Regions from separate parts of the Ensifer sp. SSB1 genome, predicted to be linked through region 1. Evidence: predicted binding sites of a transcription regulator. Region 1 holds the regulator's gene; each other region holds the start of a gene.
What was found. Region 1 encodes LexA, which represses DNA repair genes until DNA is damaged. Its sites were predicted from a motif close to TGTTCNNNNTGTGTTCNG; they were not measured.

Region 1 (6,521 bases):
ACGACCAGAGCCTTCGAACCCGTGAGGTCCACGCCGAACGCAACGGCCGGCCACTGGCGGCCGCGGTCGAGCTGCAAGGCAACGTCATACTCTCTTTGCGGCTCGATCGATTTCCAGGTGGCATTGCCGATCGAAAGAAACGCCAGGTTCGCCGATCCCCTTGGATAGAAGCCGATACGAAGAATCGCGCCGGCGTCATAGCTCGTCGCCGCGTAGCACGAGCCGCCCAAGGACAGATCGGAACCGACCGTCCAGGCGTTGATCCGCTTCCAGATATTCGAACGGCCCTCTTCAGCAGAGGCCGCTCCGGCCGCCACCAACAGACCGAGAACCGCCAACGACAATCTATGCATGCAACCACCCCACTTTCCCCGCAAAGTTATCGTATTTTTGCAACCTGTCGAGACAATGCGGCGCGATCACAACAGGGATTTGTGCACTCCAACAGGGAGGACATTGACTGGCACAACCGATGCGAATGCGGGTCGGCCGATCGCACCAGGATCAAGGGCCTTGCCGCCGCGCACCTCTGGCGCAAAACGGTCACAGCCTGAACTCAAAGACCTGTTGAACACATGAGAGTGATCGCCAAGTTTGCTGGACTTCGGAACGAAAGCGCGGTTCACATCGTTAACCGCCCCGTAGTCCCACCCTTGCCTCAAAGTGGACGATCACCGTGCTTGCCGCCCTGCTTCTCGCTTCGATAGTCGCATCGCCTAACATGCCTGACGTCAAGCTCAGTGCCGCCACGGTCGATGAACTGCAGACGGACTTCGAAAGCGCCGTACCCTGCCACCAGATTGATGGACGCAACGTGTGGAAGGGCGCCATTGCGTTCTACATCCAGTCGTTCGTCTATGACGGCGACACGCCCGTGGCAACCGATGCGGCGGACGCGGTGCTTCCCGAAGACAACAGCGCCGAGACGGTGAAGGAATTCGAAGACGCCTGCGCCGCCACGCAGCCGGCCTGACCCTCGCCATCAGAACGCTCGCGATTCGCTCGACGCAGTCCAATACGGTCGTTTCCAACCAAACAATCATCACCAAAACCCGCTTTGCTCCCGTAAAAGTGACCAACCGGCACGCGCAGTCGCGCCAATTGACTGAATTCACGGAATTTTAGGCACTTGCAGAACACATATGGAACAGATAGTGTCTGTTCTTGATTTGTTTCACGCCTTCTGGAGCGACGTGCCATGCTGACCCGCAAGCAACAGGAATTGCTTCTGTTCATTCACGAACGCATGAAGGAGTCGGGCGTCCCGCCATCATTCGATGAAATGAAGGATGCGCTCGACCTGGCGTCGAAGTCCGGCATCCACCGTCTGATTACCGCGCTCGAAGAACGCGGGTTCATTCGCCGTCTTCCGAACCGGGCCCGCGCGCTCGAGGTCATCAAGCTTCCGGAATCCTACGCGTCCAGCCAGCAGCAGCCGCGTCGCGGCTTCTCGCCGAGCGTGATCGAGGGAAGCCTCGGCAAGCCGCCGGCGGCAGCCCCTGCCGCACCACCGAAGCCGGCGCCAGTGGCCGAAAACACATCGGTTTCCGTGCCGGTCATGGGCCGCATCGCTGCCGGTGTGCCGATCTCGGCGATCCAGAACAACACGCACGACATCACCGTTCCACTCGATATGATCGGGAACGGCGAACACTACGCCCTCGAAGTCAAGGGCGACTCGATGATCGAAGCCGGCATCTTCGACGGCGACACCGTGATCATCCGAAATGGCAATACAGCCAACCCCGGCGATATCATCGTGGCGCTCGTGGATGACGAGGAAGCGACGCTGAAGCGTTTCCGTCGCAAGGGCGCGTCGATCGCGCTCGAAGCCGCAAACCCTGCCTACGAGACCCGGATCTTCGGGCCTGATCGTGTGAAGATCCAGGGCAAGCTCGTTGGGCTGATCCGCCGCTACCATTGACCTCCAGAAAAAATCGGCGCTCTGAAGAGCCTCGCTGCCGCTTGGGGTAGCGAGGCTCTTCTTGTTTATCCGATAACGCGCCGCTTACTCGTGGATCGTGTATTCACCGAGTTCGCAAAGGTCCTGCGTATCTTCGGTCGTATCGAGGCCCGAGTCCTCTTCGAATTCGAAGCGCATGTCGTACTTGCAGACATCCCGACCGTCAGCGATGGTGATCTCCATGTTCTCGCCGGGGTTCAGAACCTGCCGGCCGAATACATCGTCTTCCCACTCGTTGACGCCCACCGGCGACGTGTAGAAGTTAGTCAGAACTGCATTTGTGTTGTTCTTCAGCTTGAAAACTAGGTCCTCTGCCCGCGCCTCGAATGTGGTCGCAGCAAAGAGGGCCAAGGCCGTCAGGACAAGTTTCGTTTTCATATAAGCCATTGCCTCCGCTTGATGATGACGGACGCTACCGATGCGGCTGATGTCAGCGGAGTCATCGTTCCCCCTCTGCCGATTTCACCGAAGCGATAAGATCCGCAGGGGATTTAGAAGACGTGGCTTGTGCGGGCGTGTGGCACGCCTGAGCGAAAGCTCCCAGGTGTCTCAACCCGGAGTAAGCTGAGGAAGGCAATCGTTCCGACCTCCTCTTGAAGCATTGCTGCACGCTGGGCAGGAGCAATCGACATTGCCAGACGTTCTGCCTGTGGAAAGCGCCCGAACCGCAAATTCGCTTTGTGCTTTTTCCGAAAATGCCTCTTGCGGATTTTCTGCAATCATTCTAAATCCCCGCCAACGCTCGGTTATCCGAGCCGTGAGGCCTCGTGGCGGAGTGGTGACGCAGAGGACTGCAAATCCTTGTACCCCGGTTCAATTCCGGGCGAGGCCTCCAAATATATTCACCAATATAATCAATATGTTGCAGTCGTCGCGAAGCGGAAAAACACCGCTTCCGCGTAACGCGATGTTGCTACGAGATTCCCTTGCTTTCCCTGCACTTCCACGCGGCGACGGCGGATCCATACGACATGAAATGCGACATGTTCACAGCGAATCCTGAGCCAGAAACCCGCTCACCAGCTGCAGGTGCTTGAACCCCGCTTCTCCTTCGCGCCGCCTACGAACACGTCGCAGGTCACCGTCTCTGCGGAAGGCTGTCATAGCGCCCTCCGGGCCGCCCTGTGAGCGTCCATGAGGGTCGCGACGGGATCGGTCGCTGCCACTTCATCGCCTTCTGCAAGAAGCGCTCGTCCCTCGCATCGATCTCGGCGAGCGCGATTCTGACGACAATCTCGCCGATCTTTTCGAGGCTCAGCACGTACTCCCGATGCTGTCTGCCGCCCCTAAAGAGGCGCGGCCCCTTGTCGAACTTGGACGTGGCGCGGAAAGAGCTCCCACACACCAAACCCTTCAAAGAACGCATAAATCCGTCGACGACGTATTTCGACATCGTGGCCAACAAAACATAGTCGTGCTGCGGCGGCCACAACATGGCGTCGACCTTCCGAATTAAGCAACTTCTAAAGTTACGCTTGAAGCCGCTCGCAACCGTGGCATTCTTACCGGCGATCGAGGGGGAGGTATTTTGGATGCTGAAGGGTAGAACGTTGCTCTTCGCCGACATCATCGGCAGATTCGGTATCTGCGCGTATTTCGCAATCGCGATGTTGCGGCGCATCGTTCACGCCGCGCAAATCGTGGTGAAAGACGAATGGCAGTCGGCTGACGTCTTGGCGTTGACTTCAACCGCCGCCACCGTCCTATTCCTCGGAATGGTCTGCGTGGTAGCCATTACGCGCTTGCCCCCGATCAAAGCAGCCACTGGCTTCGAGCCCTATTTGACCGCGATGGCAGGAACATTTCTTCTCGGGCTGATCGCATACTTGCCCGAGCCCGCCGATACAGGCTTGGCGCTTCAAATGGCCGGCACGGCTATGATCGTGGTCGGGATGGTTTCGTCAGCCTTCGTTCTTTTCTGGCTCGGTCGCGCCTTCAGCATCATGCCGGAGGCCCGGACCTTGATAACGGGCGGCCCCTACTCGGTTGTTCGCCACCCGCTCTATCTAACGGAAGAGATCGCCATCATCGGCTTGATCGTCCTCAATCTTTCTGTCTGGTCGGTACTTCTTGGGGGTGTCCAGTGGCTGCTGCAAATTCGCAGAATGATCAACGAGGAACGAGTATTGCAGACCGCGTTCCCCAGTTATGGCGCCTATGCACTCGACGTCCCGCGCATTCTTCCGTTCATGAACGCGGGTAAGCTGCGATCAGCACAGTGAAGCCAAGGTGGGATTTGCTCGTACTGATACCGGATGAACACGACGCCGGAGCCGTTGCCGCCATAACCGGTTGAGGGGGCGGATCGGCGAGACATGCGGGATCCAGTCAGAAGGCCATCAGCACACCACCACCGCGTGAGCTGCGGCCTCCGAAAAATCACCACATTGGTCAAGCGTGCTGCGGCAATGTCTTCCTTCGAAGGCATTGCGGTTCTGTAAATATCGGCCTCAGCACCAGGGCGTCGTGTGTCCCGTCCACGGCCGCACCAGTCCCTCGTTTACGAGGACGCGTCCGATGGATTGATCGCCGCGAGTGACCAGCCGCAGCTTTTCACCGGCCTTGGCGTCCTGACGACTGTTCGCCGTTTCCAGCCTGAAGTCACCTGCGTTCAGCAGTTCGCGCAGGCGCTGCTTGGCGTAAAAGCCGCGCGAACGTTCCTTGTCGCAGCTTGCCTGGCGAATACGCGGTGCATCGACGTCCGCCACGCGGATCGTGTCTCCGTGGTAGAGGAAAGTGGCGCCGTCGATCACGCAGTTGTCGTTGCGAATCCCACAGAAATAAAACTGATCCGTGCGGATCGATGCCGTTTTGACTTCCTCATTCGGCCGCACCGCGGGTGTCGGCGCGTTCGCGCCGACGTCCACCGACGGCACGGGAGCTGCAAGCGCAACTCTTGTCACGGGGGTTGGCTTTTGCTTCTCCGCTTGCTGCGCGGGACGCCCGTCCGCTTTCTGGGCGACACGTGCGGGCTTCGGCTTCGAATCATGACGGGACGTGAACGCCACCACATCCGATACCACCGGCCAGTGCTTCAGTTCGGCGCGATGATCATAGGCGACTACGCCACCGACGATAACCGCGGCGGCCAGATACCACGGCGCCATACCGCCTTGCTTGCCCTTGCTCCGGCCGGAATTCCTGCTTCGACGTTTCGTAGTGGCTTTGGCCATGCGTCCTCATCCTGATTCGCGACCGCATTATGCGTTTGATGCGTTGCCGAAAAGTTTTCGGCAGCCCCTCAATAGCCAGATGCAGGCTCGGAAAGAATCAAGTGGCAGGAGAATCGAACTAGACAGGTCGGTGCGGTTCGGCGTTGACGAAGACGGCCACCGAGAGACGGACGCGACGAATTTTGGCTCACGACCCCTTCGACGAGTTTGCCCGCCCGCGCCAACGCGCCCACCAGACTGCCAGACGGCGGCGGCGGCGGCGGACGGATGGGAGATCGTGCGAAAGAACGATGAGGCCCAGCGGTATCATCCAGAAGCCGAGCACCGGCAGAAAGCCGAGAAAGCCGCAGAACACCAGGAGTGAGCCCAACAGGATACGCAGCAGTGGCGATTCCGGCAGCGTGATGCGCCATTTGCCGAGCACGATCTGTCGTGTCTGCGGATCGATCCCGAAATGCATCTGCTTCCTGTTTTTGTTCATCATTCCCTATCCGGCGTCTTTTCCCACAATTGGGGACTTCTCCACAGCCTCGCAACCGAACTTGTCACTTTTTTTGAAAAAACCGCTTGGCAAATCAGAAAAGCATGCGTATTAGCAGCCTCACTTCTGAAGCGCACAGCAAACAGCGGCGCGGATGATCCCTGGTAGCTCAGCGGTAGAGCATTCGACTGTTAATCGACAGGTCGCCGGTTCGAATCCGGCCCGGGGAGCCACTTTCTAAAAGAGCCATTTGCAGAGATGCAGATGGCTCTTTTTCATTTTGCACCTATGTTCCCCGGGTGAGCAATCCCAAACCTCGACGGTATTCATGACAAAGGCGGCGCCCATCATCGTCTGGTTCCGCAAGGACCTGCGCCTTGCCGACAACCGGGCCCTTGCGGCTGCAGCGGCTGACGGCCCCGTCGTTCCGCTCTATATCCGGGAGCCGACCGAAAGCGGCAACGGTCCGCTGGGGGCTGCGCAGCAATGGTGGCTGCATCATTCGCTCGAGGCGCTGAGGGCTCGCCTCGCCCAGTTCGGCTCGCAACTCATTTTGCGCTCCGGCGACCCGCTGGACGTGCTCACCGACGTGGCGCGTAAATCAGGAGCGCAGCGCGTTCATTGGAATCGCCGCTACGATCCCTCTGGCATCGCCACCGATACCGCCGTGAAGAAGGCGCTCGCAGCTCAGGGGATCGCCGCCGAGAGTTTTGCCGGGCAGTTGCTGCATGAACCCATGCGCCTGCTGACGACGGCCGGCGGCCCCTATCGCGTGTTCACGCCCTTCTGGCGCGCCCTCGATTCGAAGTTTGAACCGGCTCCACCGATCGACGAACCGCAACAAATCGCGTCACCGGAAACCTGGCCGTCGTCCGAGCCGCTTGACCAATGGTCGCTTCTGCCA
Region 2 (6,521 bases), on a different contig from region 1:
CGCCAATCGGATGGGCCGATGTCGCGGGGACCGATAGCGGACATGATACGCTTGTTCGGAAAGCACGTCGCTCCCTCCGGGAAATGCACCACACGCGCTCCTGCCCGATGTGCCGCCCGCATCAGGTGCCGGATCTCTTCGCCGGCAAGGCGAAGCGCTGCGGCGTCTCGCGGATCATCGAAATAGCCGGATTGAACCACGGCCAAGCGCAACGCCCTTGATTGCGGCGGTGTGTCTTCCACCGAAGCATCGCGAAGATGCATGAGTGCTGTGGTGTAGGATTCACCGGTCTTGGCGGCACGGGCGCGCACGCGGCGTTTGAAATTCCGGTTTTCAGTCATGACGGGCCTTTCGCGTCTCGGGCAAGTTCCCCAGCAACCGGACCCGAAACGGTGGGACCAGGTTTGCGACCCGAGACAGAAGTCCCTTTGCCTCCGTGAAAGGATCGTGCTGGGGACGATCTTTGGAGGTTCGGCGCAGGCCACGCCGAACCAAAACTGCCGCCCGGCCGCTGATTCGTCAATTGCGACGCGGCGAACCCATACCCGTCATTTCAACGGCAGGTAGATCTCGCTCAAGAGTTCGGTCGGCGCGACCTCGCGGGGATTGTTGAGGTACTTCTCGAACATCAGGCTGTCGCGGATCTCACGGCCGGACTGCGGCAGCCAGGTGCCGTAGAGCCACTGGTAGGCCTTCGGCATATCCGCATAGGGCCCCTTGTGGCGCAGCACGGCGTAGTGGCCGCCGTCGAGGTGCTGAGCTGTCAACGGAGCGTCCGTTGGCATCTGTTCGCGCGCGCTGACGCAGGCGAGGGAACGCAGCTTGTCGGTCGGCACCAGTTCGGGATCGTCGAGATAGATGCCAATCATCTCCATCTCCGGTCGGAACAGCTGTCGTGAGAACAGGGTGCCGTAGAGCGTTTCGAATGCGCGTCCGATCTCCATATAGGAGCCGCTATGGGCGACGCCGACGAGATCGAAGGCGTCGACGTCCTTGAGGGTGACTTCATACATGTCAGGGATTCCTTCCGTTGACGCGGTTTCAAAGGCGACATGGCTTCCCTCTCTCCGATAGCGCGCCGGCGGCAGCCCGTAGGCTCCCTTGAAGGTGCGATTGAAGGATTGGAGATTGGGATAGCCAGAGCGCTGCGCGATCGCTTCGACAGGAAGATCGGATTGGGCGAGATCGGCAGCGGCCCGCTGCAGCCGCAGCCGCTTCACCGTTCCGGCCAGCGTCTCGCCATGGACCGCGCGGTAAATGCGGTGCCAATGGTGCGGCGACATGCAGGCAATCTCGGAGAGACGATCGAGGTCGAGATCGCCGTCAAGATGGCCGTAGATGTAGTCGCTGACCCTGTGCAGACGCCGTTCATAGGTCGCCCACGTCACCCGCTCTTCCATGTCTACCCTTTCGCGCTTTGCTCACGGATCGGTAGACCATAGATCAATTTGACAAATCCTGCGGAGTTGCGCGCGTGCTTCGACTGAGATTTGTGCGAGCCTTGCCCGATGCAAACAAAAAGGGCGCCGCAACGGACGCCCCTTTTCCTATTCTGCTGTCGCTGGCAATCAGCCAGCGAGCGCGACGGCTACGGCCTCTATCGCTTCGGCCGCCTTGTCGCCATCCGGGCCGCCGGCCTGGGCCATGTCGGGACGGCCGCCGCCGCCCTTGCCGCCGAGAGCGGCAGACGCGACGCGAACGAGGTCGACGGCGCTGAGCTTCGAGGTCAGGTCATCGGTGACGGCCACGACCGCACTCGCCTTGCCGTCGCCGGACACGCCGACGAAAGCAACGACGCCCGAGCCGAGGCTCTTCTTGCCGTCGTCAGCAAGGCTCTTCAGATCCTTGGGCTCGACGCCCGAAACGACCTTGCCGAGGAAGCGGACGCCGGCGATCTCGCGGGCGGCATCGGCGGAACCCGCCTCGCCGCCACCGCCGAGCGCCAGCTTCTTCTTGGCTTCGGTGAGTTCGCGCTCAAGCTTGCGACGTTCGTCAAGCAGCGCTTCGACGCGGCCGAGCACGTCGGCCGGCTGAACCTTCAGCGTGCTGGCGAGCGTCTTCACGCGCTCGTCCTGCTCATTGAGATAGGCGCGCGCCGCTTCGCCGGTCAGGGCTTCGACGCGTCGGACGCCAGCGCCGACGGCGCTTTCCGAGACGACGCGGACGAGACCGATATCACCGGTGGCCGATACGTGGGTGCCGCCGCAGAGTTCGACGGAGTAAGGACGGTTGGCCTTCGAGCAATGAACGCCGCGACCCATCGAGACAACCCGTACTTCGTCGCCGTACTTTTCGCCGAAGAGCGCCATTGCGCCTTCGGCGATCGCGTCATCGACGCTCATCAGGCGCGTGGTTACCGGCGTGTTCTGCACGATGATTTCGTTGGCCATTTCTTCGACGACCTTCAACTCTTCCGCCGTCATCGGCTTCGGATGCGAAACGTCGAAGCGCAGGCGCTCCGGCGCCACGAGCGAGCCCTTCTGGGCGACATGGGTGCCGAGCACTTCGCGAAGCGCCTCGTGCAAGAGGTGGGTTGCCGAGTGGTTGGCGCGAAGGCGCGAGCGGCGCGCGTGATCGACATCGAGCTGGGCGGCGTCGCCCGTCTTGACCGAACCTTCGGCGACGGTCGCAAAGTGGACGAAGAGCCCCTCGCCGCGCTTCTGCGTATCCGTCACGGTGAGCTTGCCGCCCTCCGTGGTGATCGTGCCGGTATCGCCCATCTGGCCGCCCGATTCGCCGTAGAACGGCGTCTGGTTGAGCACCACCTGGACGGTGTCGCCCTTGGCAGCCGAAGCGACGACGGCGCCATCGCGCACGATCGCCTGAATCACGCCTTCGGCCGTCTCGGTGTCATAGCCGAGGAAATCGGTGGCACCGTGCTTTTCCCTGAGCTCGAACCAGATCGTTTCGGTTGCCGCCTCGCCGGAGCCGGCCCAGTTGGCGCGGGCCTCGGCCTTCTGGCGCGCCATGGCGGCCGAGAAGGCATCAGTGTCGACGGTGATGCCCTTGGCGCGCAGCGCGTCCTGGGTGAGGTCGAGCGGGAATCCATAGGTGTCGTAGAGCTTGAACGCGGTCTCGCCGTTGAACTGGTCGCCTTCAGACAGATCGGCAGAAGCGTCGGAGAGCAGGTTGAGGCCGCGCTCCAGCGTCTTGCGGAAGCGGGTTTCTTCGAGCTTCAGCGTCTCTGAGATCAGCGCTTCGGCGCGCACCAGCTCCGGATAGGCGCGGCCCATCTGGCCGACGAGAGCCGGCAGCAGCTTCCACATCAACGGGTCCTGTGCGCCGAGCAATTGGGCGTGGCGCATGGCGCGGCGCATGATGCGGCGCAGAACGTAGCCGCGGCCTTCGTTCGACGGCAGAACGCCGTCGGCAATCAGGAAGGCGGAGGAGCGCAGGTGGTCGGCGATGACGCGGTGGCTCGCGCGACGGTCGCCTTCGGCCTTGACCCCGGTTGCCTCTTCGGACGCGGCGATCAGGGCGCGGAAGAGATCGATGTCGTAGTTGTCGTGTTCGCCCTGCAGCACGGCAGCGAGGCGCTCGAGGCCCATGCCGGTGTCGATCGACGGACGCGGCAGGTTGACCCGCTCTTCCTTGGTGACCTGCTCGTACTGCATGAAGACGAGGTTCCAGATCTCGATGAAGCGGTCACCATCTTCGTCGGCCGAGCCGGGCGGTCCGCCCCAGATCTTGTCGCCATGGTCGTAGAAGATTTCAGAGCACGGGCCGCACGGGCCGGTATCGCCCATGGCCCAGAAGTTGTCGCTAGTCGGAATGCGGATAATGCGGTCGTCGGAGAAACCGGCGATCTTCTTCCAGAGGTCGAAGGCTTCGTCATCGGTGTGGTAGACCGTGACCAGCAAGCGCTTGGCGTCGAGGCCGTATTCCTTGGTGATCAGGTTCCAGGCAAGCTCGATGGCGTTCGCCTTGAAGTAATCGCCGAAGGAGAAGTTGCCGAGCATCTCGAAGAAGGTGTGGTGACGCGCGGTGTAGCCGACGTTGTCGAGGTCGTTGTGCTTACCACCGGCGCGCACGCATTTCTGCGCCGTGACGGCCGTCGAATAGGGACGCTGCTCCAGGCCGGTGAAGACGTTCTTGAACTGCACCATACCGGCATTGGTAAACATCAATGTCGGGTCGTTGCGCGGCACCAACGGGCTCGACGACACGACCTCGTGACCGTTTCTGCGGAAATAGTCGAGAAAGGTCGACCGGATTTCATTCACGCCGCTCATCTTGCGTCCTATTCTTAAGCATCAAATCCGGCCGGCAGCGGCCATCGCCGCGCCATCAACCGTTGTCCTTGAACCCCGCAGCCACCCATGATGGCCGCGCCCTCCAACGCCCTCGGTCGCCGGAACCAAAGGCTTTTATCGTTCACGTATCATACTGTCCAGACGGCAGCAAAAAACCGGTCGCCAATGGGACGACCGGTTTCGTTGGTAGCTTCAGCGGACCTCGGCCGCTTATGCTTCGGGGGCGTCGTCGCCGTCGTCAGCTTCCGGACCGCCATTCTCGAGGAACCGGTCGGCGATCAGGCCAGCGTTCTGGCGCAGCGCCGTCTCGATCTCGCGTGCGAGATCCGGGTTGTCGCGCAGGAACGTCTTGGCGTTCTCGCGGCCCTGCCCCAGGCGCTGGCTGTTGTAGGAGAACCAGGCGCCGGACTTCTCGACGATGCCGGCCTTGACACCGAGGTCGACGAGTTCGCCGGTCTTCGATACGCCTTCGCCATACATGATGTCGAATTCAACCTGCTTGAAGGGCGGTGCCATCTTGTTCTTGACGACCTTGACGCGGGTCTGGTTGCCGACGACCTCTTCGCGCTCCTTGACCGAGCCGATGCGGCGGATGTCGAGACGCACGGATGCGTAGAACTTCAGCGCATTGCCGCCGGTGGTGGTTTCCGGCGAACCGAACATGACGCCGATCTTCATGCGGATCTGGTTGATGAAGATGACCATGCAATTCGACTTGGAGATCGACGCGGTCAGCTTGCGCAGCGCCTGGCTCATCAGTCGGGCCTGCATGCCCGGCAGGCTGTCGCCCATTTCGCCTTCGATTTCAGCGCGCGGCACGAGCGCTGCAACCGAGTCGACGACGAGAACGTCGATCGCACCGGAGCGTACCAGCGTGTCGGTGATCTCAAGCGCCTGCTCGCCGGTATCGGGCTGCGAGATCAGGAGGTTTTCAAGATCGACGCCGAGCTTGCGGGCATAGACCGGATCGAGCGCGTGTTCGGCGTCGACGAAGGCGCAGATGCCGCCCTTCTTCTGTGCTTCGGCGACGGTCTGCAGCGCCAGCGTCGTCTTACCCGAGCTTTCCGGGCCGTAAATTTCAACGATACGGCCCTTCGGCAGGCCGCCAATGCCGAGCGCGATGTCGAGGCTGAGAGAGCCGGTCGAAACCGTCTCGATCTCAATGATGCTGTCCTTCCCACCGAGCTTCATGATCGATCCCTTACCGAACGAACGTTCGATCTGGGAAAGTGCCGCTTCAAGTGCCTTGCTTTTATCCACCGATTTGTCCTCTACGAGCCGCAAAGAGTTTTGTGCCATTTGGTCCACCTTTAGGTTATTGAAGCTACCGAGGCAATGAAGCCGCCGCAGGAGTTTTTGTACATGTTTTGTTCCGTATTTGCAAGAGCAGGACAATACATTGAAAAACAACCGATATTTTGGTTTCGTTCCGTTCATGTTCATGGATTGAAACCAAGGGTTCTCGAAGACGAGGGATACCTCTTCGAACCTGCCCGGCAAGGCTTTGCCGATTCGCCGCCGACGAAGACGTCAGGCGCATCAGGTACTTGGAATTCGGCCATCGGCCATTGCAGATAGCCAACAGATATTTCGGCCGAACGGCCAAGCAGAGGAACATTCATGACGGAAGCTGAAATCGCCGTTTTCGGCGGTGCGCACATCGACAGGCGCGGCCGCATATCGGGAACGACGGCACCGGGGTCCAGCAATCCCGGCACCTGGTTCGAAGAGGCCGGCGGTGGTGGCTTCAATGCGGCCCGCAACCTTTCGCGCCTCGGTCACAGCGTGCGCATGATCAGCACGCGTGGCGGCGATGCGGCTGGCGAGATGGTGACGGCAGCGGCGGCCGCCGCCGGCGTCATCGACAGTCCCCTCACCTTTCTCGACCGTCAGACGCCGAGCTACACGGCGATCCTCGAGAACAACGGCAATCTGGTCATCGCGCTCGCTGACATGGAGCTCTACCGGCTGTTCTCTCCCCGGCAGCTGCAGCGGCGGGCTCTGCGCGAAGTCGTCGCCACGAGCAAACTCGTGCTGACGGATGCCAACCTGCCGGAAGAAACGATTGCCGCGCTGGTGCAATCGGCTGCCGATACCGGGCGCCTTGTCGCCGGCATTGCGGTTTCGCCCGCCAAGGTCATCCGCTATCGTTCGTGCCTTTCATATCTGTCGTTCCTGTTCATGAACGAATCCGAGGCGCGAGCGCTGACCGGCAAGGACGCAGCCGAGGCGGAAGAATGGCCGTCGCTGCTGCGAAGCGCAGGCCTA
Region 3 (6,521 bases), on a different contig from region 1:
CCGAACACTGCCGCCGCCTTCTCGGGCGTGGGGTGCCGGGCGGGCACGCCCGCCACCGCAAGATAGGCATCGCCGATGGTCTTGATCTTTTCGACACCGGTTGCTGCGGCCAGGCGATCGAACTCGCTGAAAAGCTCGTTGAGCAGGTTGACCGTCCGTTCCGGCCCCAGGCTGTTTGACAGGGCCACGAACTGGACGATGTCGATCAGGACAACAGTCGCATGCTCGAATTCGTCGATGATCGTTTCACGCTCGTTCCTCAGCAGGCGCGCCACGATCTCGTCCGGCATGATCGACGTCATCAGGCGGGCGAGCCGCCCCTGCGCCTCTCTCGCCAGGTGGAAGGCATAGTAGATCGTTGCGAAGCACATGAGCGTGAGCGTGATGATCGACGACGAATGGAGGAGTTGCAGGAAACGGGTGTCGTCATAGACACCCGACCGCGCCTGAGGAAACGCGATGGATGCGGCGATGACCGTGATCGCAGCCATGGCGCTGAGGACCGTCACCAGTGCGATGTTTTGAAACCCGAGGATCGCGAAGGCGACCGGCGTCACGCCGAGCAGCGTCAGCAGGACGCCGGAGTCCCGGCCGACATAGGAGGCGATCCAGACGAGGACCACCACGCAGATGCCGAATTCCCAAAGCCCTGACGCGACGCGGCCGAAGCGATGAAAAAGCGGCGTCATGGCGGCCGCAACGGCTAGCGCGAGATTAGCATAGACGAGGGGAATGAGGCTCGGCTCGCCATAGAGTGCGTAGATGAGGGCAAAGCTCGTGGTGGTGACGACGATCACACAGGCCGCGACATTCGCGACGAGGATGCCTTCACGGTCACCCTCCGCAACATTTGCGGCGCCCAGCTCCAGCAGGCTGCGAACAGCGCTCGTCCAGGACATGTCTCCACCCATTTTGCGTCGAGGGAGATCGGTACATGGTTTCGTTCAAACGCGAGAATTGTGCCCGCAATATTATTGCACTTCGCTGGTTGGCGCCATGAGATCGATGGTTGTGCAGTCCGTAGGGAGTGCACGTGAGGAGGGCTTCGACCTCCTCACGCCTTCTCCACAAACCCATCCAGCACCCGCTTCTGGCCGGCGCGGTCGAAGTCGATGGTGAGCTTGTTGCCTTCGATCGCGGCGATGTTGCCGTTGCCGAACTTCATGTGGAAGACGCGGTCGCCGACAGAGAAACGCGAGGGTTCCGTGGCTGTCGATTTCGCCACCAGTTCGCCGTCGATGGTGCGGCCGCGCGGGCCGCTTTCGCCGTAGCCGATGCGTTCGACCGCATGGCCGGAGCGCGTGCCCCAGTTGTCGCGGGTGGCATCGGAGCGGTGCTGCTGGGCGCGCTTCCAGCCGGGTGTCGAATAGTTGTTCTGGAAGGGATCGGCCTTGTCGAAGCGTGACTGGCCGTAACCGCCGCGGCCATAGCCGCCATAGGATTGCTCGTTCTCGGCCACGTCCACATGGGCAAGCGGCAGTTCGTCGAGGAAGCGCGACGGCATGGTCGATTGCCATAGGCCGTGGATGCGGCGGTTGGAGACGAACCAGATGTGGCAGCGATGCTTGGCGCGGGTGATGCCGACATAGGCGAGGCGCCGTTCTTCCTCGAGGCCGGAGCGGCCGCCCTCATCGAGCGCGCGCTGGTGCGGGAACAGGCCTTCCTCCCAGCCGGGCAGGAACACCGTGTCAAACTCCAGGCCCTTGGCCGAGTGCAGGGTCATGATCGAGACGGCGTCGAGGTTCTCGTTCTGCTCGGCATCCATGACGAGCGCGACGTGTTCGAGGAAGCCACGCAGCGACTCAAACGCTTCCATCGAGCGGATGAGTTCCTTCAGGTTTTCCAACCGTCCGGGAGCTTCGGCCGACTTGTCGTTCTGCCACATGGCGGTGTAGCCGCTTTCGTCGAGGATCTGCTCGGCGAGCTCGGTATGGACCGTCGTCTCAAGCAGGCTCTGCCAGCGGCGGAAATCGGTGACGACGTCGAACAGGGCTTTCCGCGCCTTCGGCTTCAGCTCATCGGTCTCGATGATCTCGGAAGCCGCCGCCAGCATCGGGATATCGCGGGCGCGGGCATAATCGTGCAGCGTGCGCACGGTGGTGTCGCCAAGGCCGCGCTTCGGCGTGTTGACGATGCGTTCGAAAGCGAGGTCGTCGGCCGGCTGGCAGACGAGGCGGAAATAGGCCATGGCGTCGCGGATTTCGAGGCGCTCGTAGAAGCGCGGGCCGCCGATGACGCGGTAGTTGAGGCCGAGGGTGACGAAGCGGTCTTCGAACTCGCGCATCTGGAACGAGGCGCGCACCAGGATCGCCATGTCGTTCAGATTGTGCTTCTGGCGCTGGAGCTGCTCGATCTCCTCGCCGACGGCGCGGGCTTCCTCTTCGGAATCCCAGGCGGCGTGCACCTGCACCTTTTCATCGTCCGGGTCGGTGCGGTCGGTAAAAAGCGTCTTGCCGAGGCGGCCTTCGTTGTGGGCAATCAGATGACCGGCAGCGCCGAGGATATGTTCGGTCGAGCGGTAGTTGCGCTCGAGCTTGATCACCTTGGCGCCAGGAAAATCCTTCTCGAAGCGCAGGATGTTGTCCACTTCCGCGCCGCGCCAGCCATAGATCGACTGGTCGTCGTCGCCGACGCAGCAGACGTTCTGCGGCACGCCCTTCGGCCGCTGGGCCAGGAGCCGCAGCCACATGTACTGGGCCGTGTTGGTGTCCTGGTACTCGTCGACGAGTATGTAGCGGAACTTGTCGTGATAGTCCTTCAGCACGTCCGCATGCATGCGGAAGATGCGGATCGGGTGCAGAAGAAGATCGCCGAAGTCGCAGGCGTTCAGCGTCAACAGCCGGTTCTGATAGGCGGCGTAGAGTTCGCGTCCCTTGCCATTGGCAAAGGCGCGGGCGTCGCCCTCGGGGATCTGCGCCGGATCGAGGCCCTTGTTCTTCCAGCCGTCGATCATGCCGGCGAACTGCTTGGCGGGCCAGCGCTTGTCGTCGATGCCTTCGGCCTGGATCAGCTGCTTGATCAGCCTGATCACGTCGTCGGTGTCGAGAATGGTGAAATCGGAACGCAGGCCGACGAGCTCGGCGTGGCGACGCAGCAGCTTGACGCCGATCGAGTGGAAGGTGCCGAGCCAGGGCATGCCTTCGACCGCATGGCCGACGAGCACGCCGATGCGCTCCTTCATCTCGCGCGCCGCCTTGTTGGTGAAGGTCACCGCCAGGATCTGCGAGGGGAAGGCGCGGCCGGTGGAAAGGATATGGGCGATGCGTGTGGTGAGCACCCGGGTCTTGCCGGTGCCGGCGCCGGCCAGCACGAGAACCGGTCCATCGAGCGTTTCGACCGCTTCGGACTGTTCCGGGTTGAGGCCGGAGAGATAATCCGGGCGCGGCTGGGCGCGGTCACGCGCCGCCATGGCGCGCGCAGCAATACCTCCGGCGGCTGGAATACCTCCAGGGGCTGGCGACTGCTTGCGCGGCGCCGGCTCCTCGTCGAAGAAAGGAATATCGTCGAAACCACTCATCATGCGGCTCAATGTAGTGATTCGGTGGGGAAAGGCCAGAAAGGATGTTCTTCTTTTATTCCGTTTTCTGCACCGGACGCACCAAGCCTGTGGAAAGACAGGCGATTTCGAAGCCGCTTATTCTTGGTCGCGCGGTTTATTCCGTGGTTTTGTCGAAGACGGCATCGACCGGCACCTGCAGAGCGGTCGCAAGCTGGTTGGTGCGGGCGGCAAGCGAGATCACTCGAAGCAGATCCGCGTGCTGGGCATCGCTCATGCCTTTCGCCTTCGCTGCCGCCGTGTGGGAATGGGCGCAGTAACCGCAGCCATTGGTGACGGAGACGGCGACGTAGAGCATCTCCTTCACCAGCGGATCGAGGGCCGAAGGTGTTGCCATCACGGCCTTGACGTCGCGCCAGGTCTGCTCCAGCAGCTCCGGGTCGAAGGCGAGCCACAGCCACATATTGTTGATGAAATCGGATTTGCGCGTGGCGCGAATGTCGTCGAACACGGCTTTGACGCGTGGGTCGGCTTCCGGGTTTTGGGGCGGGGTAACGGTGCTCATGGGTGTCCTTCACTGTTGTCGCCTGGTGGCGCACGCGGGCGGGCCGGTCGCTTGATGCGATGACGATAGCCAAGGTCGCAGCGATTGCCAGCGTTGCGTTTGGGGCAGCCGTCGTCGATGCGTTCAATTGGGGATTTCGTTGCAGGGTTGGTTGTTCGCGCCGAATGGTCCTGATGTAAACAGCACGCCTTTGCTCGAACCCTGATAGGCATTGCCGTTCTGCGTGACGATGAAGACCTTGGGGCCGCAGAAGCCCGTCGGCCGTGCGGCAACCACGCGTGTCTGGCCGCTGGCGTCAGTGACGGTCTTGGGGTTGCAGGCCCCGTAAGGCGTGTCGGCCATGCGAATGGTTGCCGTCGAGGGGCGGCTGAGCGGTGTGGAACTACCCGGCGGGAACGTACCCGAAGCCGTGCCTGCAGAGGCCACGGCCGATTGCGTGATCTGAAAGTCTGCGGTGCCGTCGTCACCCGCTTCGAAAAGCACAGCGAAAACGACCTTGCGCTCGTCAAACGTGTTTCAGCTAAAACCTGGTTGTGCTCCATAGGTCGGTAACCTAGAAGTAGTTTCGGACGCTCGAAGCGGCGTTCAGGCAGGAGCCCGATCATGATCAAGATGAGCGTCTACTATCCGGCCGATGGCGGCTCGAAGTTCGACCACGACTACTACCGCACCACCCACATGCCCTTGCTCGAGGAGCGGCTCGGCGATGCCTGCCTGCGCTACGAGATCGACAGGGGCGTTGCCGGTCGCGAGCCTGGAAGCGCGCCACAGTTTGTCGCGGCGTGCCACGTCTACTCGCCGAGCCTCGAGACATTCCAGGAGGCGTTAGGTCCGCACCGCGCCGAGATCTCCGCGGATGTCGCCAACTATACGGACATCACGCCCATCGTTCAGATCAGTGAAGTCGTTGGAGGGTAGGGTGCCTTGGCGCGTCAGGCGTAGCCGTTGACCTTTCCGCGATCGGCGTCGTGCTGGCGCACCGTGATTCATGGTGACGCAGCCGGTGCGGAACTGGTCGACGATCGGCAACATGTGGTTGCCATGGAAGCGAAAACGACCTTGCTCCCGTCAAACTCGCTTCAGCCAAAACCTGGGTGTGCTCTATAGGTCCGTGACCTAGGCCAGCGCGAAGACGCGCGCCGGGCCGCCGGTGCCGCCGCGATGCTTCGGCGCGCCGAGAATGAGCGTCGCGCCCTTGGCCGGCAGCTTGTCGAGGTTGGCGGCAGCCTCAAGCCCCCAGCGCCCTTCGGGCAGCCAGGCATAGTGGGTGGCGAAATCGGGCGAAGGGCCGTGATCGAGCGACAGCGTATCGACGGCGATGCCGGCCGCCTTGCTCTCTTCGATGAGATACTTCGCCGCCTCGACGTGAAAGCCGGGGAAGTGCAGTTTTCCGCCGCCATCGGCATTGCGGAACTTGTCCGTGCCCATATGCGCGCTCCAGCCCGAAAGCATGGCGACGCAGGCATTTTCCGGGATCTCGCCATTGGCGGCGACCCAGGCCTTGAGGTCGTCCGGCGTCACCTGGGCGTCCGCGTCCGATGCGGCCTTCGCGCGGATGTCGACGATCACGAGCGGCACGACGAGCTTGTCGACCGGCAGCTCGGCAACGGAAAGGCCGTCGGCGGAAAAGTGCAGGGGCGCGTCGACATGGGTGCCGGTGTGTTCGTTCACCCTGAGCTCGAACATGTTGAACTTGTCCTTGGCGTAGTTGAACTTCTCCTCGCGGAAGAACTGCTGCTGGCCGAAGAAGGTCGGGAAATCCTCATGCAGTTCGTGGGTCAGGTCCGTGACGCTGCCATGTCCCTGGGCGAGCGCCGGAGGTGCTGCGCCGGTGCTCGCCACGGCGAGGCCGGCGGTTCCAATTGCAGCGGCTTTGAAGAAGCTGCGGCGCGAGAGCATGCGCTCCTTCACCGTTTCCATCACACAGGCATCGCACATCGTTCTTGCTCCCCTTCAAGAAACTGAAAAACCAGACGGCGAAACCGCTCGGCAAAAGCGGCCAGCGGTTGCAGGATAGCGCGGCCGAAGCCGCTGTAAATGCCGGCTTGCGCAGCAAAGTGCGATTCACGCCGGAAGCTGCGGTGCAATCGCTCCGCGCGTCATCATCCCGCCAACAAATTCGCTTTTATTACAATTGCGTAATGATGGCATTCCGTCATTGCCCCGACACGCGCGAACAGGGATACTCCGCGCAATCGGAACGAACCGCCGGACGTGCCGCGCTGGGGCGTGTTTTTTGCTTAATTTGGAGACTTGAATGCGGGTTTGGAAACAGCTTGCGGTGAGCGCCGCTGTGCTTCTCGTGGGCGCAACCGTCTGGGTGCGGTTCGTGCCCGGCGCAGGTGAAACGCTCGCCGCCATCGGCGTTTCTCACCCGCTGATCGATGCCTTGTCGAAGCCCACGACCGGCGGTGGCCAGGGTGGCGAGCGCGGCAACGGCCGCGGTCAGGGCGGCAACGC

Region 2: the regulator LexA is predicted to act here: its motif matches at 5,611-5,628, upstream of recA (recombinase RecA).
Region 3: the regulator LexA is predicted to act here: its motif matches at 3,563-3,580, upstream of I8N66_RS14465 (UvrD-helicase domain-containing protein).

What each region holds. Positions count from the first base shown of each region.
Region 1 is NZ_JAEPRP010000040.1:20,806-27,326, forward strand. It holds gene I8N66_RS12540 (hypothetical protein) at 1-353, opposite strand, end outside; gene I8N66_RS12545 (hypothetical protein) at 722-973, shown strand; gene lexA (transcriptional repressor LexA) at 1,199-1,924, shown strand; gene I8N66_RS12555 (hypothetical protein) at 2,009-2,341, opposite strand; tRNA gene I8N66_RS12560 (tRNA-Cys) at 2,725-2,798, shown strand; gene I8N66_RS12565 (hypothetical protein) at 3,042-3,398, opposite strand; gene I8N66_RS12570 (isoprenylcysteine carboxylmethyltransferase family protein) at 3,397-4,185, shown strand; gene I8N66_RS12575 (thermonuclease family protein) at 4,414-5,136, opposite strand; gene I8N66_RS12580 (hypothetical protein) at 5,324-5,617, opposite strand; tRNA gene I8N66_RS12585 (tRNA-Asn) at 5,776-5,850, shown strand; gene I8N66_RS12590 (deoxyribodipyrimidine photo-lyase) at 5,946-6,521, shown strand, end outside.
Region 2 is NZ_JAEPRP010000168.1:896-7,416, reverse strand. It holds gene I8N66_RS29875 (carbon-nitrogen hydrolase family protein) at 1-341, opposite strand, end outside; gene I8N66_RS29870 (GyrI-like domain-containing protein) at 549-1,388, opposite strand; gene alaS (alanine--tRNA ligase) at 1,569-4,232, opposite strand; gene recA (recombinase RecA) at 4,464-5,552, opposite strand; gene I8N66_RS29855 (carbohydrate kinase family protein) at 5,874-6,521, shown strand, end outside.
Region 3 is NZ_JAEPRP010000049.1:23,545-30,065, forward strand. It holds gene I8N66_RS14460 (adenylate/guanylate cyclase domain-containing protein) at 1-899, opposite strand, end outside; gene I8N66_RS14465 (UvrD-helicase domain-containing protein) at 1,055-3,520, opposite strand; gene I8N66_RS14470 (carboxymuconolactone decarboxylase family protein) at 3,654-4,061, opposite strand; gene I8N66_RS14475 (hypothetical protein) at 4,185-4,544, opposite strand; gene I8N66_RS14480 (EthD family reductase) at 4,665-4,979, shown strand; gene I8N66_RS14485 (cyclase family protein) at 5,178-5,999, opposite strand; gene I8N66_RS14490 (hypothetical protein) at 6,005-6,346, shown strand; gene I8N66_RS14495 (efflux RND transporter periplasmic adaptor subunit) at 6,319-6,521, shown strand, end outside.